4 regions of the Virgibacillus carmonensis genome follow, and region 1 is predicted to be linked to each of the others. Evidence: riboswitches for the same ligand, from Rfam matches in the RefSeq annotation. Region 1 holds a riboswitch; each other region holds the start of a gene.
The links. A riboswitch is a leader RNA that binds a small molecule or an ion and turns the genes downstream of it on or off. The one in region 1 is predicted to bind thiamine pyrophosphate.

Region 1 (6,061 bases):
TGCAGAATATGCTTTCTCGGAGTACCAAATGAAATGGAAGTTGAAAAAGTTAGAAGTTAGCGATGATCCTCTTCAATTAAGGAAGGCTACTTCAGCTGATTTGGAAGCGGAAATTAAGTTGGATGTGGCATGTTTTGGTTTGGAAGAAGCCGGTGCGCGTGAATTTAATCAGGGTAATGCGGAAAATGATAAGAAAACTTCCTATATGATCGATGTAAATGGGGAAACAGTTGGTAAAATAGGTATCATGCGTGATGATAAGGAAATCTATATTCATGGGTTCGCTGTTTTTCCAGCATTTCAAGGAAAAGGCTATGGGAGAATTGCTTTGATCCAAACAGTTCTTACTGAGCAAGCATCGGGAAAAGACATTCTATTAGAAGTGGCTACTGAAAACAAACATGCACTTAAGCTATACGAAGACTGCGGTTTTCATTCTTATGAGGTGCAGGATTATTATCAGACTTAATAATAGAATGGTTAAAATGAATGGGGGATAAAGTGAAAGAATATTATATAATAAAAGTCTAATCCGACTGGCACTTATGATTATGAAAGTTGCTAGCTTATTCGCTAGATGTCATCCGTAATCACGATGATTTTACGGGAATTATAGCAAAGTGATAGCAAAAGGAGATGGTTATGATTAAAACTGAAAAACAAAAGATGGTAGCCGGGGAAATGTATAATCCATTTGTTTCCGAACTAATAGAAGGGCGCAATCGTGCGCGTCGGTTAACCCGATTATTTAATCAATCACTGGAAACGGAGAATTTGAAACGAACAGAACTTTTAAAAGAACTTTTTGGTTCCTGCTCTGAAAATATATTTATCGAACCTAGTTTTCGTTGTGACTATGGCTATAACATTCATGTTGGTGAAAACTTTTATGCTAACTTTGATTGTGTCATTCTAGATGCTTGCAAGGTACAGATAGGAAAAAACTGTGCAATCGCCCCAGGTGTACATATTTATACAGCGACACATCCTATTAATCCAGTGGAAAGGGTTAGTGGTATCGAATATGGAAAGCCTGTCACTATTGGAGATAGTGTATGGATTGGCGGGAAATCTGTTATAAACCCAGGAGTGACAATAGGAAACAATGTCGTTGTAGCTTCGGGATCCATCGTTACCAGAGATGTTCCGGATAATGTTGTGGTGGGTGGGAATCCTGCGAAATTAATTAAGCATATTAATTGAATGGACATGAGAGGTCGGTATTGAAGATAAGCATCTTACGGAAGAAGATGGAAATGTGAAACGAAGATTTTGGTTAGAAAATAGATAAGGGGGTTTGTAAAGTTGAGACGAGTAGATGTTGCTTATTCACTTATCCATGATGAAGTGGAAAATAAAGTATTAATGGTGAAAAACAATAAATATAATAACTGGTCGTTGCCTGGAGGAGCTGTTGAAGCAGGCGAAACTTTGGAGCAAGCTGCTGTCCGGGAAGCGAAAGAGGAAACAGGATTAACGGTAGAAGTTAACGATATCGTTTCAGTGAATGAAGCTTTTATGACGAAAGATGATCACCATGCCTTATTTATTACCTATAAGGCAAAAATTGTTGGTGGGGAACTTGCAATTCAAGATACCGATACCAGTGTTGGTATTTCAGAAGTGAAGTGGGTAGATTTGAATACAGCAGCTGAATTAATGCCATATCATAAGAATGGCGTGAAGGTCTTGTTGGCATCATCGATTCCATATGTGTTTCAAGGGGTGAGGAATTAAATGCTATTTAAGTTTTCAATCATGACTCAAGAACAAGCGGAGGAAATTGCATATAGCTGGCATTATGGTGGTGAATATTCTTTTTATGATATACAAGCAGATGCGGAAGATTTTCTGGAGTTCATTGATCCGGAACAACGTAGTGAATCGACGTTTGTTGTGCAGGACGGGAATAAAGTAATTGGCTTTTTCAGCTTTCATAAAACAGATTCAACCACTGTGGACATTGGGTTAGGAATGAGGCCTGACTTAACAGGGGATGGTAATGGGTTAGACTTTTTAGAGGAAGGCCTTGCTTTAGCTAAAACAAAGTATAACCCAGATAAAATCACACTATCCGTAGCCACCTTTAATCAAAGAGCAATAAAGGTTTATAAGCAAGCTGGTTTTGTAGAAGTAGAAACTTTTATGCAGGAAACGAATGGTAGTAGGTTTGAATTTGTAAAGATGGAGCTGCAAGTCAGATAGGTAATGAATGTTGGTCACGATAAAGTGAATAAAAAAGAAGGTAGGGTATGTTTTTTTGGAATTAAAACGGTTTGAAGAAAATATGATTAATGAGGTTGTTACTTTATTTAGAGGAACGATCTTAACAATAAATAGAAAAGATTATTCAACGGAACAGGTCAAGGTATGGGCTAATAACTCCCAGCCACTTGATGAATGGGTAGATCGCTTAGAAAAAACCACTACATATGTTGCAATTATCAATGGTGGAATAGTAGGTTTTGGCAACCTGACTGAGGATGGTTGGATTGATTTGCTGTATGTACATAAAGACCATCAAGCAGAAGGTATTGGTTCAGAGATTATTACACGGCTCGAATTTGACGCGAAGCAGCATCACATTAATCGTTTATCGACTGACGCAAGCATTACAGCGAAACCCTTTTTTCTTTCTCGAAGTTATCATGTACTTGCGACGCAAACAAAAATAGTAGATGGGTTTAGCTTTATCAATTATAAAATGGTCAAAACTATTTAACAGGAGGATTACCCTATGCACAATCCTATTAAAAGCAAGATCAACACGATTTTTGTTCATGTCAGTGATTTAGCTAGATCGGTAGAATGGTATGCGAGATTGCTGGGAGAAGCTTATGAACCATCAGAAGTTTCGAAGCCGGTCTTTAATCTGAAAATTAACCACCATACAGGTTTAACATTGGATGCTGGACCAAAGGGTGAGAAGAAAATAATTAATCCTTCTCCATATCCACTGTTTAATTTTCACACAGATAATATCCATGATTCCTATCAATTTGCGAAAAACCTTGGTTATCAAATTGATTCAGTTATCGTTGAATTTGATGACTTTTCTTTTTTTACCTTAAAGGATCCTGATGACCATACTATCATGATTTGTACCGGATAACAGAAATAGTCCATTTATCGAATTGACAAAAAAAGGTATACGTGTTTAAGTAAGGTTATAACTTAATAGAAAGTCCACTAGGGGTGCCATTTTGGCTGAGATAAGGAAATTCTTAATCCCTTTGAACCTGATCTAGTTCATACTAGCGTAGGAAAGTGGAGGTCGGTTGTATCAAAGACAACTTTGTATAAATACAAACCACTCCAATTTCTGGGGTGGTTTTTTGTTTAAAAAATACTCCGCATCAGATTCTTCACTGCCCCTATTGGATGTTCAATTCTGAATGAAAGGGGCTCTTCTCTATGAAACATTCTATTCCAACCGTACTTACCATTGCAGGCACCGATCCAACAGGAGGTGCTGGGATACAGGCTGATTTAAAAGCTTTTCAGGAGCGTGAGGTTTATGGGATGAGTGTTGTGACATCGATTGTAGCACAAAATACGATTGGCGTTCAGGATGTAGAGCACTTACCCACTAATTTTATCCAGAAACAAATCAAAAGTGTGTTAGCGGATATCTCACCAGATGTAGTCAAAACAGGAATGATTGCCACTTCAGAGATGATGGTGGTTATAGCAGAGGCAATTGAGAAGCACTCGATCCCCTATGTGATTGACCCTGTAATGGTTGCAAAAAGTGGTGACCATCTGATGGACGTCAATTCGAAACAAACAATGATTGAACGGCTATTACCACTTGCAACAGTTGCTACGCCAAATGTACCAGAGGCAGAAGTGTTACTCTCTGAATCTATCAAGTCCGTAGCAGATGCTGAAGATGCAGCGCGGCGTATTGTTCATGAGCTTGGTGCGAATGCGGCGGTTGTGAAGGGTGGTCATCATTTTAGCGAAGAAGCGGTTGATGTTTTATATGACGGTGCTGACATACACAGGTTTCCCACTGCGCGAATAGATACCAAACATACACATGGAACAGGGTGTACGTATTCCGCGGTCATCGCGGCTGAACTCGCAAAAGGGAATTCTGTTTATGATGCAGTGAAGACAGCGAAATTATTTATCACAGATGCTATTCGCTTTAGCTTAAAACTTGGAAAAGGAAATGGTCCAACAAACCATTGGGGTCATCGTTTACAAGGATTGCCAGAAAGGAATAGGAGGATTTTTCAATGAACTATCTTACACAGATCAAAAATCAAAAACCGCTAATTCATAATATCACGAACACGGTTGTTGCTAATTTTTCAGCGAATGGATTATTGGCGTTAGGCGCTTCACCTGCTATGGCAAATGCCCCTGAAGAAGCGGCTGAAATGGCATCACATGCGGATGCGCTCGTATTAAATATTGGCACATGTACACAAGATCAGGTTAATGCGATGATTTTTGCAGGAAAAGCGGCCAATAAAAAAGGCATACCAGTTAGTTTAGATCCAGTAGCAATTGGTGCGACATCTTTTCGTACGAGTGCAATCAAACAAATTTTATCCAAAGTTGATGTGTCAGTTATCCGTGGTAATGCTGGAGAAATAGCTTTACTAGCAGGGTTGGATGCCGAAATAAAAGGTGCTGATACCTTAGTAGATGAAATTGACCCTGAAGCAGCCACACATGTTGCTGGAAAATATAAGGCGGTAGTTGTTGCAACAGGAAAAGTCGATACCATCACTGACGGGTATAAGTATACGCAATGCACAAACGGGGTAGCAATGCTTCCAAATGTTACAGGAACCGGGTGTTTATTAACGGCAATTGTTGGTGCATTTCTTAGTGTAAGTAGAGATTTCTATGATGCGTCTGTGCAAGCAGTGTGTAGTTATGGTGTAGCAGCAGAGTTAGCAATGGAGCACTGTAAGGGTCCGGGAACGTTTTTACCATCCTTATTGGATGAATTGTATACCTTAACTGAAGAAAAGGTTAAGGCAAAGGCAAGTCTTCGCGAGCTCACTTTAAAAGGAGAATAAAGCAGATGGTAGATAAAAAAAGTCTTCGCTTATATTTTATTATGGGTAGCACAAATACAATAGAGGATCCTGCATATGTTCTACAACAAGCAATTGATGGGGGTATTACAATTTTTCAGTATCGGGAAAAGGGGCTTGCCGCCAAAACGGGTGTTGAAAAGTATAAGTTAGGGATTGAACTTCGTAATATTTGTCTGAATAATAATGTTCCGTTCATTGTGAATGATGATATTGCCTTGGCCATTAAGCTTCATGCTGACGGTGTCCACATTGGTCAAAAAGATGAATCGTTGATTAACGTAAAAGAAAGACTTCCAAACTATATGTCTGTTGGTGTATCAGTGTCAACTGTCGAAGAAGCAGTCCTTGCCGAGCAACAAGGTGCTGATTATCTTGGAATTGGACCTATTTTCATAACATCTACCAAAGCGGATGCACTCGATCCAATAGGGATAAAAAGAGTAGTGGAAGTCAGTGAAAGAATAACTATTCCAATTGTAGCAATTGGTGGGATTAAAAGGGAAAATGCAGGGGATATCATGAAATCTGGAGCGTCGGGTATATCGATTATTTCAGCAATTAGTCAGGCGGGAAGTTGTAAAGAAGCGGCTTATGAATTAGAGGTAGCTACTAGATTAGCAGAGGTAAATAGTAAAAATTAAGGAGGTGGTTGGACTAGAAAATTCGAAAAGGAGGCTAATGATGTATCGCACAAGAGTTTTGACCACAATGGCAGTTTTTATCGCAATCGGCGTTATAGGATCGCAATTACTTTGGTTTCCGGCTGGGATCGCAAAAGCATACCCTGTCCAGCATGCGGTAAATGTGATGGCAGCGATAACACTGGGGCCTGGCCCAGCAGTAGTGATTGCGTTTATGACAGGGTTAATGCGTAACATGCTTGGACTTGGAACGTTACTCGCTTTTCCAGGTGGGATGATTGGTGCGTTTTTAGCTGGGTATTTGTATAAAAAATTTGGTCGTAAAATGCTAGCTGTAGTTGGCGAAGTAGTCGGAACGGG
Region 2 (6,061 bases), on a different contig from region 1:
CTGCGCTACCCAAAAAGAAAAACCCTGCAATCGGAATTACTGGTCCCATCGCCTTGAAGGCAAAAATAAATCCTTCTGTAATGTGATTACTAACGTAATCCAGTGCATGATGCTTACCAAACGCAACTGTCGCAAGTAGTAATAAGATAACAGCAACGCCCCCGATAAATGCTGCACCACCACCACCTTCAAAGCCACTCATACGACCAGACGTTAATTTTGTGGAGATCATATAAATGACTACTGCCAACAAGGATACTGGTACCACTATTGCAAATACCTTACTCCATGTTGATAAATGTGCACCATGGGGCATATTTGTAGATTCAGTTGCTGTTTCCAGTCTTGCTAAATCCTCTGCAATTAGTGGACTGTCCTTTTTACGAATTGTCTTACGATACATGAGATAAGCCAATAGAATTGCTACACCACCAGTGATCAGTGATAAAATTAACGCCGTATCTGTTACTGCTGCAGTACTGATGCCAGCTGACTTGGCAGATAAACTTGGAGCTACCTGTACAATATAATCAGACGAAAGTGCCATTCCTTGCCCAGCCAAAGCAATTGCCACTGCAGCTGTCATGGCTGGAAGGCCCGCCCGAACAGCTGCAGGAACCAATAACGCACAAATAAGCGGTACAGCAGGTGTTGGCCAGAAAAATAACGAAATGACATACGTTACCCCGATTAAAACGAAAAACGATACATGACCATTAACCATCATTTTTTGAATTGGTTGAATCATTCGCCGATCCGCACCAAGATCTCGTAAAGCATGAAGTAATGCCATCATAAATGTAATGATTAGGAAGATACTGAATAGTTCCGTTGCTGCAACAAGGTTGGCATTGAAGATTGCGGTAAATCCATCAACCAAGCTCCCTTTATACACCCACGCAATCACGAACGTTCCAAGTAAGGTGGGAAGTACAACACCCTTCTTGAAAATCATGGTTCCAATAATTACTAACGTAAAAAATCCATATAACCAATGTGAAACGGTTAATTCCATATTTCTACTTCCTTTCTCACATCCTTTATTTTTGAATGTGCTATAGCCTATGCACTTTTACAAGATTGAGTGAAAGAAAGCTCCCGATTCTATGGGTAGTACATATTCTATTATTTCTTGTGACCCGTATCGATCATCAGTAACTTTTACGGTTTCATCAGTATGTAGCATACAAAAAGGCAACCTTATTAAAAAAAGGCTGCCTACCCATTCTCATTATCTAATTTTTCAGCACACTCACTACATAAAAGCTTACCATTTTCTTGATGGCCATTAAAAAATCCATTCTCACAATACACGTTGTTACCACATGATTGGCACACGCCAATTAACTCACGCATTAACATCACCTCTTATAGACAGTATACAACAAAAATGACAGCCTTGATAAGAATCAAGGCTGTCATTTGTTGAGTAACTTTATTAAGCTGCGTTTAACAATGTTCTTGGCTGTTTGTGGAACAAGAGGAACACAGCGACAGTACAAATAATAAATGATGGTATCATGTAGGATATATTGTATAGTAACGAATACATCCAGACCGTTTGCCCATCGATTGCAGACTCAAAAAAGACTACACCCGCAATATAATGGGCAATAAAACGTAGACTTGAAGCCAACAATACGCCGAACATGATGTATGTTAAGTATTTTTTTGTACGACTATCTTTAACTGCTTTTTGTACTTTATTAGCAAAAATCCCAGCAAAACCTAAAACAGTAAAAGCAACCCCGTAATCCAAGACTCCTTGGATTGGGGTTAAAATATAAGCCGTACCTGTCGCCACCTGTAAAACTCCCCAGAGGAACCCGGACAACAAACCGCCTTTGATCCCCCACCGAAATGCAACAATAAAGACCGGAATCATCGCCAGTGAAATCGATCCACCCTGAGCCCAGATTTTAAACGACAAAAATGGAATTAAATCTAATACGAGTGCTAATGCTGTAAAAATGGATACCTCAATTAAAAATAAAATCTTTTTTGAACGCAAAACTATTACCTCCCCTATTTTTTCCAAACAAAAAAAGCAATGCCTAGGGGAAGTTTCCTGATGGTGGATTCCTCGCGCACTGCTTTTTATCCATCAAAAAAGTCACGATCCCTACGCTAGTATTAACTAACAGGTTCAAAGGGTCAGAACAAATATATGTTCACTCTCAGCCAAATGGCTCCCCCTGTAGGCTTTTTATATTGCTTTTTTCATTACATTTATTATAACGAATTTCTAGTAGTTTAACAATACTAATGTATCAGGATAAATCGAGAAATTCCTCAACGTCCTTGACACACAGCTTCATCGCACTCTCCCAGAAATCGGGCTTCGTTAAATCAATGTTTAAATGTTTTGCTGCCAGGTCCTCAACATTCATTTGACCGGTGTCACGCAACAATGCTATATAGTCCTCTTCAAAGTCTCCGTCAGATTCTAATGCATGTGCATACAGGCCAAGACTGAATAAATAGCCAAATGTGTACGGGAAGTTATAGAATGGTACACCAGTGATATGGAAATGCAGTTTAGAAGCCCAGAAGTTTTCATCATAATCATCAATAGCATCGCAATACGCTTCTTTTTGCGCTTCTACCATCAATTCATTTAATCGCTTAACGGATACCATGCCTTGTTTTCTTTCTTCATAAAAGCGATTTTCAAATAAAAATCTAGCATGAATGTTCATAAAAAATGCTACACCACGCTGCACTTTATCCTCTAGTAAAGACACTTTTTCCTTATCATCGTTTGCATGCTTTACAGATGCATCCGCTACAATCATCTCAGCAAAGGTGGAAGCCGTTTCTGCGACATTCATTGCGTACCCTTGATTTAAACCATGAATATCATTCATCACATGTTGATGATAAGCATGACCAAGTTCATGGGCCAATGTTGCAACGTTAGAGGATGTTCCCGAATACGTCATAAAAATCCGTGTTTGCTCACTATCTGGAAAGCTTGTACAAAATCCACCAGGTCTTTTCCCAGCACGATCTTCAGCTTCAATCCACCGCTTATCAAACGCCATTTGTGCAAAGTCCGCCATTTTTGGACTGAAGGTGCGAAAATGTTTCACAATAAAATCGGCGCCCTCTGAGAACGTTTTTGTTTCAACAGAATCTGAAAGAGGAGCACCAATATCAAACATGCTTAGCTTTTCACGTCCTAATAAGTCAGCCTTTTTTTGTAAAAATTTTACAAATGGCTGCTTATAATCGGTAATTGCCTTCCACATCGCATCAAGCGTCTCTTTTTTCATACGATTAATTTCGAGTGGTTCTTTCAAAACATAATCCCATTTACGATGCTTATATTTTTGTAAACGAAATCCAGCTAAATGATTGAGCGTTTGTCCAAAAAGATCTGAATTAGCTTTCCAAGCCTTGTCAATCTGTCCTGCAACATGTGCACGAACGGCACGGTCAGGATTGCTTAATTTATTGGACGCCTGCCCAACTGAATAGGACTTACGCTCACCATCTATTTCAAGTTCAACACTCATGTTCCCAACTAATGCATCATACATTTGACTCCAGCCATGATAGCCATCTACAGCTAAGTCATTGATCATTACTTCCTGATCTACAGATAATTGTTCTTTCGCTTTATTTCTATTCTCATTTAATACAAACGATACTTCGTTAAGTGTTGAGTGTGTCAAAAGTTCTTCCCATTTCGCATCATCTATTTGCACTAATTTTTGATCAAGATTTGTACGGATTGCATCCATTTCTGCTTTTAGTTCACTGCGCTTTCCTACTAACATACTAGCCTTTGCATCTTTTACATCTTGCGCACTTAAACAGCTTATGTAAGCAAAAGCTTCTCGCAGTTTTTTCATCGTAACCTCAAACCGATCAACAATACCAATTAACGTGTCTGCACGACCACTAGTCGGATTAAATTGTTGAACGGAACCTAAAAGTTCTTCCATCGAAGCTTTAATCTCTTTTAGGTAAGAGTCGAACTGTTCTGAGTCACTACCACCCTTAAAAATAGTATCCAAATCCCATGTGAGCTCATACGTTTTTTCCATTCAATCTCTCCTCAATAGTAAAAATTCTAATTCTATTATACCGATGATTTAGAATAGTTGCATCATTTTTCACTTAAATGTTGCTCCAGTTTCCGGATGTGCATATATGTTTACAGTGCCAAAATCGCGTGTTTTGACTGTATAAACGTGTTTTAAAGGGTTTCCAAGAACCTGATAGTTGAGTCCATTAAATTTGGACGGCCTAAGAAATCCTTTTTCATTACCTTTAACAGGCTTCTTATCTAATGGATACACACGCCATGAGTTAGCACTCGCAGGTATCTTTAAGATTTCTAATGGCTTGCTTGGGTTTGTTTCACCTTGTACGGTTGGCAAAAAATAGGCATTTCCAGTAAACAAACAAAATCCTTTCACTACTGCTTCAGCATAGGTTTTCCATTGTGTTTGTAACTGGTGAATGTCGTCCTTTTCTGAATCAGCAAATCCATATTCAATAATCGATGTAGTGATTGTTCCCGTATTCCTGTTCATAAAATAAAAATCCAGGTTAGAATTTGATGGCAACCTTCGAGTGAAAACTCGTCTAACATTCTGTCCGGCAGCTTTCATTTCGGCTGCTATTTTTCTAGACATTTCTTTCCCACCATATATAGAATGTATAATCTCAGCCCCGTCTCCGCCTCCAGCGTTTATATGGTTGGAGTGGCAAAACGTCGCCCCACTATTTCGTACAATTCTTGTTCTCACTTCAGGTGTAAGTGTTACATCTGATTGCCTTGTTAAAGAAACGAGTATTCCTAATTGCTTATACCGATTGTACTGGTATAAGGATATCTTTAAATTTAAATTCTTTTCTTCCCAAAATTTATTGGACCCACCACCAGGGTCCTTTCCCCCATGTCCCGGATCAATAATTAGTAATGGCCTCATATCTATTTCCTCCTTTAAAAAGTACTATCTCTACAATCGATAGTACTTTTTAAAAGGTGGCAGTTGTTTCTATAAGTGAACGGCAGATAAATGCCTTTCATCACTCTCAAAAATCAATGTAACGGACTGTCATTATCAACAGCTTTCTTTAGTGCTTGTTGCATGTAACCCATTCCACTGTATGCTTCAAGTGGAAACTTCATAGACATGTTATTGTCAAAGCTACCTTCAATTACTTTCTTATATTTTTTTCCTGCCAAAATAATTAGTTCGTCAAATTGATCAAGTTGTTTCGCTTTTACCTGTTTTTGCAAACGGTCAAATGAAATAATTTCATTACTTTTCTTATTAAACGTCACATCGTAATTCTCATCCACTATATCTTCTGGCATCAAAAAGCCATGTTTTGCCGACAAAACCACCCATTGATCGGTAAATTGCAACGCGTAGTTACGACAAAATGTATGGAATGTTCCGATATAAGTATGCTTAGCTTGTGTAGCGCCACGATTAGGTTCCTTATCCCATAATTTCTTTTTTCCACATGGGATAATACTTAATTGACTCAAAAGTTTCCCACCTTTCCGTATAATCTTAATTACGTATATCGTATCATTTTTAATGGCTAGTTTACTTAAAAATAGACAGGGTAAATGAAATACTAGATACTATTACATAATTACTTGACAACATCGTCTAATAATTATATACTAAGTATCGAAAAGTAACTAACATACTATTAATAACACGGAGGTATTTTAAATGGCTAATGTAAAATGGAACGTTGATGCAGCTCACAGTTCGCTAGAATTCGTAGTTAAACATATGATGATTTCAAAAGCAAAAGGTGTATTTAATGACTTTGAAGCTGTAGTCGAAGCTGACCCTGAAAATCTTGAGGGTGCTAAAGTTGAATTCACTGTAGATATCAATAGTATTGATACACGTAAGAAAGATCGCGATGATCATTTGCGCTCAGAAGATTTTTTTGACGCAGAAAGTCATCCGAAAATGACATTTGTAGCTACTGATATTAAAAAGAAGGCTGGTAGCAATTACGATGTGACTGGTAACTTGACTATTAAAGGAGAAAAGAATCCTGTAACATTTGACGTTGA
Region 3 (6,061 bases), on a different contig from region 1:
ACAAGACAATAATACGGTCTGATAAATAAATCGCTTCTTCAATGTTATGTGTGACAAAAAGAATCGATCGCTTATACTCTTCCCAAATTGACAACAACCATTTTTGCATATCCAACCGGGTAAATTCATCCAAGGCTGAAAATGGTTCATCTAAGCAAATCAGTGCTTGGGGACTTAATAAGCTGCGAATGAATGCGGTACGCTGCCTCATCCCACCTGAAAGTTCATGGGGATACGCCTTTTCATAGCCATTCAATCCAGCACGCTCAATCATTTTCAATGCCTCCTCCTCATTTTTCTCACCTCTTAGTTCTGCACCAAGTAAAACATTTTGAAGAATTGTTCTCCACGGTAATAGTGAAGGGGCTTGTGGTGTATAACTAATTGACCCTCTTTTCCCATTGATTTGGTTTTCATCTAAATAGATATCGCCTGAATCGGGGTTAATGATGCCACCAATCAAATGAAATAATGTACTTTTCCCACTTCCAGACGGTCCAAGTATGGTAACAAATTCCCCTTCATTCACCGTAAATGTTACTTTATCCAGAACAGATTTATTTCCAAATGATTTGGATAGCTTGTTTACTAGAAGTTTTCCCATATTAACTCCTCTCTGGTTTCCATTTGACTAATTTCTTCTCTAGAAGATTGATACATGCAAAAAATAATAGACTCAACATCATAATCAACATTATCGCTACGAATACTCGATCGGTTCGGAATGAAGAGGATGCTAAAGTCATATACACACCTATTCCTTCACTGGCTCCAAGCCACTCAGCTATTACTGCCCCCATTACACTATAGGTGGCGGATATTTTAAATCCAGAAAAAACAGATGGCATCGCATGTGGGCATTCGAGTTTACGAAAAATTTGGCTTCTTGTTCCGCCAGCCATTTTCATATAATGCTTTAAATCACGATCTGTTTGCCTAAATCCATCTAATGCCGCTACGACAATAGGAAAAAAGCAAACTAGTGTAATAATGATAACCTTTGGTAGCATCCCAAAACCAAACCAAATGACAAGTAATGGTGCCAGTACGATAATAGGAATATTTTGCGATAAAATTATTAATGGATAACATACCTCTCTAACCAATGGAAGTAAGTGCAGACAGCTTGCAACAACTATTCCAACTAGACTTCCAATTGAAAATCCAACCAATGTTAATGTTATCGTTGATACTAGATGGTGCTGATAGCCTTGCCATTCATCAATACCAACTTGCCAAATTTGCGACGGTGCTGGAAGGAGCCATGTCGGTATTTCGAATAGTTTACTACCCACCTCCCATAATATAAATAGAAGGAGGAGAACTACTGTAGGTCTCCATCCTTTTTGCATCATAGTTTTCATTAGCGGTACTTCTTCGTTAACTCATCCATGGATGCACCACTAGGTTTATAGAAAACTTTCACCTGTGAAATGATACTTTCGCTCCCAAGTTCAACCATCTTTTCATTCATTTTTTCAATGACCACCAGGAGCTCTGACAAGTCTCCTTCCATGGTTGTTTCAAGTGGATGAACTTCATATTTAACAGCCGATTCTTCTATGACGGCAATCGCTGCATCTACGTATGGAATAACATTCTCCCCGTTTTTTGTCTTTGGTATAATTTGAATGCTTACTAATGAATTGCTCATACTTACTCCTCCTCTTTTTTAGGTAAAAATTCATTTGTGAATGCTGCATTACTATTCAACTCTTTTTCTAGTAGATCATGTTCATACATCCAGCCCGCATAATTCTCCCAAACCTCAAGCTTTTGCACTCCCCATTGTTCTGCATCTGCTTGATATTTTGGTGATAACCATTTTTGACTTGCTTTTACTAATTCCGCATCTATTTCTGGAACCGCTTCAATTAATATTTCCGCTGCCTTATCTGGTTGGTCTATTGCAAATCCATATCCTTTTGAAACTGCTGCTATAAACTTTTTCACAGTTTCCGGGTTTTCTTCAATCATTTTTTCATTTGTTGCAAGTACTGGCGTATAGTAATCCAGCTTCTCAGAGTAGTCTGTTAAATAGAGCATGTTTAATTCGACATTTCGAAGTTCTGCCTCTATTCCAGTCCATCCATAATATATCCAAGCAAAATCGATATCACGCTTTACCGCTGTGAAAAAATCTGTATTACCCATATTTACGATGTCTACTTTTTCAATAGCAGCATTTTCTTTTTTCATTAAAGAGGAAAGTATTGCTTTTTCCACAGGAGCGCCATACCCTCCATATGTTTTACCTTCAAAATCTTTTAATGAATCGATTCCCTTTTCTTTTGGTGATGCGAATCCTGAAGTATTATGCTGAATGACAGCAGCAATTGATACAATTGGTACGCCTTGCACACGGGCCTGGGTGACTCCCTCTTGATAACTAACACCGAAATCGGCCTTACCTGAGGCAACCAACTGGTTTGCACCTACTTCTCCAGGCATAACAATCTCCACATCTAAACCTTGATCAACAAAATATCCTTTTGCTTGTGCGACATAAATTCCTGTGTGATTGGTATTTGGTGTCCAATCAAGGACAATCGATATTTCCTGTAATTCTTGATTCTTTGTTGTCGTGCTGGTTTCATCGCCCTTACTACATGCAATAAGAACAAGGACACAGGTTAATGCTAGTAATACTTTTTTCATATTCCATTCCCCCTCTTTTTTTTCCGTACTTTGGGTTTTGGATTGATCGGATTGTTCACAAGCGTTAGGGATTATGTATGATAAAAAAGACATATAAAAAGCGCCATAGGAACGGTCCTAGGGCGCATACGAAAATACATTATCATTATCGTCTGAACATGTTCCCTACGCTGGTTTCAACCAGATCAGGTTCCAAGGGTCAGTATCTAACGGATACAATCTCAACCAGCATGCACTGGTCCCCCCACAACTTTCATTATTTAGTTGTCATAGTTATGTTAACAGATTGGTCGGTGCCTGTCACCCCCGGAGTTCGTTGAATAATAAATGACTTATTTCCTATTTTTGTTTTTTAGTAAATCACGTATTTCAATAAGGAGTTTTTCTTTGGAATCAACTTTTGGGGGCTTATTTTCAACTGAGTCCTCTTTAGGTTGAATCTTCATTAATAACCGGATAGATATAAAAATAGTAAATGAAATAATAACAAAATTGATCACCGATTGAATAAAGATGCCATACGTAACTTGTGCGCTACCGATCTTGTACATTAAGTTGGAAAAATTAATACCATCTAACAAAATTCCAATCAGGGGCGTGATAATATTATCGACTAGAGATGAGACGATATTCCCAAACGCTCCTCCCACTACAACTGCAATTGCTAAATCAAGAACATTGCCTTTCACTGCAAATGCTTTAAATTCTTCCCACACGAATGTCACCTCCACCCTAGTTTATATATATAAAGATACTTAGAAATTAGTATGAAAAAATGGACTTCCTATGTGCGGAAGTCCATTTTTATTAATTTGCTATATCCCTTAATTCATTTGTCATTTTTTCAACTAATTCCGGTCTACCATGAAATTGAGCTGGGGTGTTTTGAAAAAGTTCAATCTGCCAATTTCCATCTTTATTAACAGCTACGAGCGTGTGGTGGGTATTTAGATTAGGATCAAGATCTGAATGTCCTGGCGGAACCATACCAGCTATAGCCCGCAAAATCTCTGTATCTGAATCTAGTTTTCGCACCCCTTTAACTTTATACACAAAAGGTGGTGTTGGATGTTCTTCAAAAATTGGTTTGAGATGGGAATAAATCTCATCACTACCGCTTGTTAAACTCCCATCAAACCCTATCAGTTCACCTTCATTTGTGAAAAGTTCCGCCATTTCATTTGCGTCGCGATTATTCCATGCATCTATTAATCGTTGATAGAGCTTATAAACTTCATTTGATTCGGATGAGGCCATCATTTGTTTCCTCCTTCGTTCCAACTTTGAATACCACCTTGTACAGTTGTAACGTATCGAAATCCTCTTCTTTTCATTTTTGCACTCGCTTTTTTCATTTGCCTCTTGTTATCACTAATGAGAACAATTTCATTACTTCGCTCAAGTTTTTCAATACTTGACGATAACTCACCCAATGGAATATTTTCAAAACCACGTATATGATCTTGCTTATATGCTTCAGCTGAACGAACATCGATAAATTGTTTACCTTTATCCTTCAAATGGCCATGCAATTCAGAGGGGCTCTTACGTCTCACACCAATTACCGGCATGATTCTTTTTAACAATAAATAAAAGATTATCGCCAGAACGATAACTAAAACGTTTTCCAATTAAAAACAACTCCCTATTAAGTACACTAATAGGAAAACTATCGTACTTAATACCGCTTGTCAATGATTAGACTAGTGCACCAATATCCGATGCCGCAGATGGATAAGCAAAAGTAATGTTTTTAAGTTGATCAGTTGTCAGGTCTAGTTGAATAGCCATTGCAAAATAGTTAATCAATTCATCAGCTTCATCACTAAGTAAATGCACACCTAAAATAAGCTCATTACTTCTATCCGTAATGATTTTAACAGCAGCATGGGTTTCGTTGGTTCTGCTATAGGTGAACCAACTAGATGTATCCAAATGATTGATATCAATATCTTTGCCAGTCTCACGCGCTTTCTCCTCAGAAATACCAACTGACGCAAGTTTTGGAACAGTGTACGTTACAGATGGTGTTCCTTTATACATCGATTTCTTCTGATTTCCTTTTAATAAATTACTGATAACCGTACCTGCATCGATGTTAGCAACCGGGGTTAACGGCGGTCCTTCCGTATCTGCTACATCACCAATCGCATAGACATGCTCATTTGATGAACTTTGTAAAAATTCATTTACAGTTACACCACTCTTTCCACTTTTAACATTTCCTTTTTCTAGATCTAATTTTTCAATTGCAGGAACTCGTCCAGCACCGTGAACAACTAAATCAGTATCCCAAGAAACCTCATCCGAATTAACCGTATAGCCATTTTCACATTTCACTACAGAATTTACTGGCTTATTAAGATGAACATGAATGCCAATATCCTTGGATTTATCTAGCAGTTCGTTAACCAACTCTTGGTCAAATGCTTTTAAAGGTTTGTCGCTTCGATGAACGATGTGAACTTCTGCACCTGCTCGTGCTGCAATATGGGCAAACTCGAATGATATGTAGCCGCCACCCACAAATACGATGTGCTTCGGTAATTCTTTAAGATCTAGGAATTCATCACTTATGGTAAGATGTTCTGAACCTTCGATTGGAAGTGGTGTTGGAATAGCTCCTGTAGCAATAACAATATTTTTACCAGTAAGTTTTTGATCGCCGATTTGAATGTCGTTTTCACCGACGAACTTTGCTGTACCATGTAATGTTGTAACACCCGATTCAGATAAGCTTTTCTCCATAGATTCTGGTACTGGATCTGTGAAAGTATCTTTAAACTTTATCAGCTCCTGCCAGTTTATTTGAACAGTGGATTGAACTCCGCTTCCTTGCATCCGCTTATTTCGGTCTATAAGTTCAGCCGCTCCTACTAATACTTTCTTTGGATCACAACCACGTAATGGACATGTGCCACCATACTCACGTTCATCTAAAATGGCAACGTTCCAGCCAGCACTGGCACACTTTGATGCTACACTAGCACCTCCTGGACCTGTCCCAATTACGATTAAATCAAAATTTTTCACCATGTATATATTGCCTCCTTGTTTATCTACTTAGACTTTTCCCTTCAGCAAATAAGAATAAACAAGGTCAATGCCTACCTCTTTTTTGGTCGTTTGTTTTCAGGTTGCTTTATCCAATGTCGGATTCCTTTTCCGGCATAAGGCTCATCTTCAAACCTCGGAATAATGTGAAAATGAGCATGTGGAATCGATTGACCCCCAACCTCACCAGTATTCCAACCAACACTATATCCATCAGGCGCAGATGTTTCGTCAAGAAAATCTTTAGCTTTTTGCATCAAATCTCCAGTATCTTTCCATTCTTGTTCAGATAAATCAAAAACCGTTTCCACATGATTTTTGGGTATGATTAAACCGCTTCCTTCTAGTA
Region 4 (6,061 bases), on a different contig from region 1:
CACCCGACGACGGTGCAGTAACTCCTACTGTTCCGCCCTTTTGTAAAATTGGATACGTAATCATTGTAGGCCTCCCCCCAAACTAATATTTCTTTTAGTATAACGCAAAAAAATTTTATGTATCAAAAAAAGAAAAAGCCAGCCTGCAAATAGGTGCAGAAAACTGGCTTTTAATTTTTTTCAATCGCAAATGTCGTTTTCGCCTTCAAAACGGGGTCAGTATGCAATATAGCTGTTAAGGAATACCTACCCTCTTGCAATTTTTTCGGTATATGCAGTTCAAATTCGACCTCTTCCGCTTGTTTTAATGTGATTGGATGTTTCTGCTCGTACTGGGCTTTGCTTTGTGATTTTTGAAAGACTGTTTCCCCGTCTTCATTGATAATGACGTATTCATACGATGTTTTTCCTGCTAAGATTAGTTCCTTTACCTGCCCTGTTTGATTTTTTATCTTAAAAATTGCATGGTCTCCTTCAACCTGGAGTGTCGCCTCTAATTCACCTGCAACAATGCCTCCACTACTGACAGAGGAATCACCGTTCTCGTTTATGTTTCCCTGGTTCTCGTTAGATTTGTCACTTGCTTCGTTAGTCTGCTCCTGTTGGTTGCAAGCAACTAATACCGTTATCAGAATTAAAAATAACGACAGTCGAATAAAGGGCATTAGCACATCTCCTTTAGCTCATTTTAAGCGAAATAATGCCGACCGTTGGTCAGCATTATTTCATATTAAACATTCTTCCTAATATACACCTACATTATTCCAAGCATTCGACACGGCATTGTATTCTGAACCATAGCCGTAGAAGTCAGCTGCAGATTGAAGTAATGCTGCACGTGTGTCGCTGAAGTTACTGTATGGTCCTAAGTAAACAGTGAGTGCACGATAGTAAATGTTCTCGGATTTTGATACACCTATGCTGGTGATCGTGTTGTATCCAGCCTTATTCGGTATTCCACTGTTCGTGTGAACACCGCCATTGTCAGCATTCGTATAAACGTAATCTCTCATATGACCAGGCTGCCCGTAAGCTGGTGGGTTGGAAAGACTTCTTAGTGCATCACCCGATCTTCCAGGTGTATAAACATCTTCTCCTAGTAGATAGTCTTCTCTTTCGACAAACACGGAAAACACATCTGACATCGACTCATTTAGTGCGCCAGGCTGGTCTTGATAAACAAGATCTGCTGAATAGTCGGTGACTGCATGAGTTAACTCATGTGCCACGATATCAAGTGCCCCTGAAAGTGGTGCAAATGTAGATCCGTCGCCGTCACCGTATACCATTTGTTGCCCATTCCAAAATGCGTTGTTGTAGTTGGAACCATAGTGTACTGTTGACCTTATGGTAGACCCGTTTCCATCAAAGCTATTTCGACCGAAAGTATCGTAAAAGTAGTCATATACTTCATCTGCATAAGCATGAGCATCTACGTCTGCTCCTTGTGAATTGCCAGTATAAGCATTATTGCTGTCAGCTGAACGATAGCCAGGTAAACTTGTCCCGTTGTTCGCTGTAAATGTTTCAATGACACCGCTCATTGGATTAGTTACATTATATAGGAAATAAGTTCCGTTTGATAAATAAGTATCTAATTCTTTATAATCACCAAGTACACCATACCCATAACCATCAGCCGCACCAGCATCTGTCACTGCATTGTACGAATCAACTACTGAACCATCTTTTGCATCGATAAAAATCTGCCAATTTCCAGGTTCAGGGTAAATGAATTGAAGTTCCACATGATAAGCTAGTTTATTAGCACCATCTTTCGAATAAACTACTAATTCTGCTTTTTCCGCTGTATTTTTCACGCTTGAATTTGACAGTTTACTAGCTTCTTTTAAAGCTTCCTTGTCTTCCTTCTTTGCTTTGGTTTCTTTTTTAGTCAAATCAATCGATTTCCATGCATGTTCAATCGCAGCATTTTTTGACAGGTCTGCTTTCATGTTAGTGTCCATTTCTTTAGCAACCTCAGGATGAACCTCACCCGTAACAGCAGAAACGATGTCCTTTTCATTCGTATGGACTGTAAACCTTGCACCGTAAACCGGAACGCCATCAACAGATTGCACAAACTCGTAATGCGTCATTCCAAGATCATCTTTCGACTTCTCTACAAATGTAAGGTCAGAGTTGGGGTCTAACTTGTAAAGCTCTTTATTATCTTTTAGATATTGCTTTACTTGGCCGACACCTTTTACAGGTTTTCCAGATAACGTTCCTGAAACAAAAGTTGGCACATTTTTGTCCTTATTCCAAACTACATCGAAATTCGACTTTGTCATCGCCTTCATTTCCTCAAGAGCCTTATCGCCAGTCTCGGCAGCCCCGGCAGTACCTGCAAAACCAGTTAAAGTTAAACTTAACGCTAAGGCTGTTCCAGTCATCGTTTTCTTCAGATTTCCCTTTTTCAAAATACATCACCTTTCCCTATTATACTATTTGATTTGCACGCTTATTACTATACATACGGCCGTATACCTAAACCTTAGCAAATTAATTAATAGTTTCATAGATTTATTTCCAACTTTCATGAAAACGGTTACAAAGCACCACACTCTCACCTTTAACAGGAAAAAAGTAGCAAAATGCGACAAATTTGATAGGTATATATGTTAGGTTTTTTGTATCCTGTAGTCTTTACATTACCTTCTTAACCCGTTAAGATATACATAGAAAAACTACATATTAATCAATAGCACTAGGGGAGCATTTTAACAGCTGAGAAGAACGACAGTGGTTCTGACCCTTTTACTCGAACTAGATAATACTAGCGTGGGGAAGTGAAGTCGAGGTGTATACTTTTCACAAAAGCAACTACATCAAACGAACTGCACCCCACACCAAGGATGCAGTTTTTTTATTTGGGCAAGTTAACCAAAGTAACGCGTTATTTTCTATAATATTTGGGCGGTGCCAGCCACTGCTCTCAACATTTGGAGGTGTAACATGTGAATGAGACTTGGGGGTTTATTGATACGGGCTTTAGTAGTGCTTCGGTTAATATGGCGCTTGATGAGGCATTGCTTAACTGGCATAGTGAAGGAAAAATCCCCCCTACATTACGGTTTTATGGTTGGTCAAAGCCTAGCCTTTCTGTTGGCCATTTTCAAAAAGCAGAGAGGGCTATTGATTTCGAGAACATACAAAAACACAGCTGTGAATTCGTACGTCGCCTAACCGGGGGTAGTGCTGTATTACACGACGACGAGTTAACCTATAGTATTGTAGTTTCGGAAAAGAAGGAATATATTCCATCCTCTATTCGCGCTGCTTACTTTGTTTTATCAAAAGGTATATTAGAAGGTTATAAACATTTAGGTATTCAGGCAGATTACGCAATTCCAGAGAAAAGACAGGAAAGAACAGATGTCTGTTTTGAAAAACCTGCCTTTTATGAAATGGTTGTAGCTGGCAAAAAAATCTCAGGAAATGCACAAACACGAAAACAAGGCGTTCTTCTGCAGCATGGTTCCATTCCAATGAGCATGAATAGAGAAATGTTATTTGATTTGTTCAAGTTTCCAACTGAAAAAATAAGGGAAACAAAACGTAATGCCTTTTCTGAAAAAGCAATTACCATAAATGAGATCACCAAGAAGCAACATACATACGATGATTTGAAAGAAGCATTTCGGAAAGGATTTCAATCCGAACTGAACATGGATTTTATACCACTTCAGCTTTCCGATAGTCAATGGAAAGAAGTTCATGATTTAGCAAAAACGAAATATGCCGGGGAAGAATGGAACTTATATCATCAGAGGAGTGTGTGACAGGTGGCAAAACAAGAAGAATACATACGTAAACCGGAATGGCTTAAAACAAAAATTAATACGAACAAGTCTTATAATAAATTGAAAAAGCTGATGCGAGAAAAGAATTTAAATACCGTTTGTGAAGAGGCACGTTGTCCAAACATTCATGAATGCTGGAGTGAGCGAAAAACCGCTACATTTATGATTTTAGGTGACACTTGTACCAGAGGCTGCCGGTTCTGTGCAGTGAAAACCGGTTTACCAAATGAGCTTGATTGGGGAGAGCCAGAACGCGTAGCAGAATCAGTAGCTATTATGGGCTTAAAGCATTCAGTCGTAACCGCTGTTGCTCGGGATGACTTAGAGGATGGTGGTGCTGCAGTTTTCGCGGAGACAGTACGTGCTATTCGCCGTGCAAATCCTGCTTGTACGATTGAGATCTTGCCTTCCGATATGAAAGGAGATTACGAAAGTCTTCATACATTAATGGACAGTGAACCAGATATTTTTAATCATAATATCGAAACAGTAAGACGATTGACTAAGAAAGTACGTGCCCGTGCGATGTATGATCGATCCCTGCAACTATTGAAACGGGTAAAAGAAATCGCACCAAAGACACCAACTAAATCAAGTATCATGTTAGGACTGGGTGAAACAAAAGAAGAAATTGTACAAGCAATGGATGATCTTTTAGCACATAACGTTGACATCATGACAATTGGCCAATATTTACAGCCAACAAAAAAGCATCTAAATGTTGAAAAATACTATCATCCAGACGAGTTTGCTGATCTCAGGGAAATTGCACTGAAAAAAGGATTCCAGCATTGTGAATCTGGACCGCTTGTACGTTCTTCTTACCATGCAGATGAACAAGTTAGTCAAACATCCGCACAACGCAGAATTAAGTATATGAAAGAATACGAAGAGAACGAAAAGAAACCAGTTGATTTTACGTTTTAAAAAAGCAGTATAAAAAATACGTGTTCAAAAAGTCGCCGAATTAGAAATTAGGTTTAGTAGAAGTTCCTCTTTTAACGAAGAGATTTGCCATTTATCATTTGGCGATTTTTTGAACATTCTCCATAGGATGAATCACAACATCAAAAGCTCCCAAATTAGTTGGGAGCTTCTTTTTTCAGCATTCACAAATCATCAAAATATTGCCATCCAAATCCTTAATATTGAACCATTGATTATGTTCAATTTCCGTCACCATCTTTACTCCCTTATCCTTCATAAAGTCATACGCCTCTTCAATGTCGGATGTATTGAAATGGAATGGGGGACTTTGGTAGATTCGTTCACGATGATATATTTTACTGTCTAGAACAACTCCGGTTCCTTGCATTGGCAAAACATATAAGTGATCAAATAAAATTTCCTCTGTCACAGGTAGCCCTAAAATATCACAATACCAATCTCTCGCCTTTTCAATGTCCTTTACTGGTATAAACACTGTTCCTATTTGATTAATAATTGGATTCATTTCGACGTCCCCTTTAACTTAACATCTATTAGTTTATTTCGATATCACAAATAATAAATCCTTCTTTTCTAATAAAAATAAGAATGGAAACACCATTTAAGGAATCCCCATATCTATGTTCTCATAACCCTATACTTATCTATTGAAGCTTCCTTAATAAACCCACATGGTCCCTTATCGTCAACATGATAAGTTCGTGCATCGCTCTTGTACTAGCCGTATAAAATAGATTTCTCGTAGATTCAGCTGCATATTGTTGGCGTGATGCATCAGGTATGATTACTGCGTTAAATTCAATCCCGTTTGCCCAATAAACCGGTAGGATTAAAATTCCTTCATCTGATTAAGACTAGATGAAGGAATTTTTGTACGTTTCATTAAATTGACAGCTTCCCCAAACAAATTTACACTAAATAGATATGTGTGAACGCTCGGAAAAGAAAGGAACAACACAGTAATGAAAAATCAACCAAAAATAAATCGGATTTTAAAAGAGTACCTACTAATAATTGTAGGGGCTACGCTTGTAGCGCTATCCTATAATATGTTCTTATTGCCATCCAAGCTTGCCGCAGGTGGAATATCAGGAATTAGTACCATCCTTTTTGAATTATATGAACTGAATCCTGCATACACGCAATTTTTAATCAATATCCCTGTCTTTATTATCGGTTGGCTGATTCTTGGTAATGACTTTGGCGGTAAAACGCTATTAGGGACATTTTGGGTACCCTTTATTATATGGTTAAGCGCTGATATACCGTATACCATAACAAATCCTTTGTTAGGTGCAATATATGGG

Region 2: linked by a shared signal. The riboswitch ahead of thiT (energy-coupled thiamine transporter ThiT) and the one ahead of thiD (bifunctional hydroxymethylpyrimidine kinase/phosphomethylpyrimidine kinase) in region 1 are both predicted to bind thiamine pyrophosphate.
Region 3: linked by a shared signal. The riboswitch ahead of AC3G7N_RS10635 (ABC transporter substrate-binding protein) and the one ahead of thiD (bifunctional hydroxymethylpyrimidine kinase/phosphomethylpyrimidine kinase) in region 1 are both predicted to bind thiamine pyrophosphate.
Region 4: linked by a shared signal. The riboswitch ahead of AC3G7N_RS13235 (lipoate--protein ligase family protein) and the one ahead of thiD (bifunctional hydroxymethylpyrimidine kinase/phosphomethylpyrimidine kinase) in region 1 are both predicted to bind thiamine pyrophosphate.

The regions. Positions count from the first base shown of each region.
Region 1 covers NZ_JBYQFJ010000049.1:2,864-8,924, forward strand. The annotation lists gene AC3G7N_RS19610 (GNAT family N-acetyltransferase) at 1-469, shown strand, start outside; gene AC3G7N_RS19615 (maltose acetyltransferase domain-containing protein) at 646-1,203, shown strand; gene AC3G7N_RS19620 (NUDIX hydrolase) at 1,306-1,737, shown strand; gene AC3G7N_RS19625 (GNAT family N-acetyltransferase) at 1,738-2,205, shown strand; gene AC3G7N_RS19630 (GNAT family N-acetyltransferase) at 2,261-2,722, shown strand; gene AC3G7N_RS19635 (VOC family protein) at 2,738-3,112, shown strand; TPP riboswitch at 3,182-3,283, shown strand; gene thiD (bifunctional hydroxymethylpyrimidine kinase/phosphomethylpyrimidine kinase) at 3,415-4,248, shown strand; gene thiM (hydroxyethylthiazole kinase) at 4,245-5,039, shown strand; gene thiE (thiamine phosphate synthase) at 5,045-5,701, shown strand; gene thiW (energy coupling factor transporter S component ThiW) at 5,742-6,061, shown strand, end outside.
Region 2 covers NZ_JBYQFJ010000014.1:10,803-16,863, forward strand. The annotation lists gene AC3G7N_RS12170 (hypothetical protein) at 1-1,015, opposite strand, end outside; gene thiT (energy-coupled thiamine transporter ThiT) at 1,439-2,011, opposite strand; TPP riboswitch at 2,102-2,206, opposite strand; gene AC3G7N_RS12180 (M3 family oligoendopeptidase) at 2,271-4,052, opposite strand; gene AC3G7N_RS12185 (N-acetylmuramoyl-L-alanine amidase family protein) at 4,122-4,943, opposite strand; gene AC3G7N_RS12190 (DUF6884 domain-containing protein) at 5,057-5,512, opposite strand; gene AC3G7N_RS12195 (YceI family protein) at 5,706-6,061, shown strand, end outside.
Region 3 covers NZ_JBYQFJ010000011.1:23,221-29,281, reverse strand. The annotation lists gene AC3G7N_RS10650 (ABC transporter ATP-binding protein) at 1-604, opposite strand, end outside; gene AC3G7N_RS10645 (ABC transporter permease) at 606-1,364, opposite strand; gene AC3G7N_RS10640 (thiamine-binding protein) at 1,364-1,654, opposite strand; gene AC3G7N_RS10635 (ABC transporter substrate-binding protein) at 1,657-2,658, opposite strand; TPP riboswitch at 2,804-2,914, opposite strand; gene mscL (large conductance mechanosensitive channel protein MscL) at 2,991-3,374, opposite strand; gene AC3G7N_RS10625 (SgcJ/EcaC family oxidoreductase) at 3,466-3,915, opposite strand; gene AC3G7N_RS10620 (rhodanese-like domain-containing protein) at 3,915-4,289, opposite strand; gene AC3G7N_RS10615 (dihydrolipoyl dehydrogenase family protein) at 4,357-5,694, opposite strand; gene AC3G7N_RS10610 (HIT family protein) at 5,766-6,061, opposite strand, start outside.
Region 4 covers NZ_JBYQFJ010000016.1:38,747-44,807, forward strand. The annotation lists gene AC3G7N_RS13220 (S66 family peptidase) at 1-64, opposite strand, end outside; gene AC3G7N_RS13225 (BsuPI-related putative proteinase inhibitor) at 171-665, opposite strand; gene AC3G7N_RS13230 (M4 family metallopeptidase) at 744-2,408, opposite strand; TPP riboswitch at 2,703-2,808, shown strand; gene AC3G7N_RS13235 (lipoate--protein ligase family protein) at 2,961-3,785, shown strand; gene lipA (lipoyl synthase) at 3,789-4,733, shown strand; gene AC3G7N_RS13245 (VOC family protein) at 4,909-5,259, opposite strand; partial or broken gene AC3G7N_RS13250 (ATP-binding domain-containing protein) at 5,399-5,584, opposite strand; gene AC3G7N_RS13255 (YitT family protein) at 5,717-6,061, shown strand, end outside.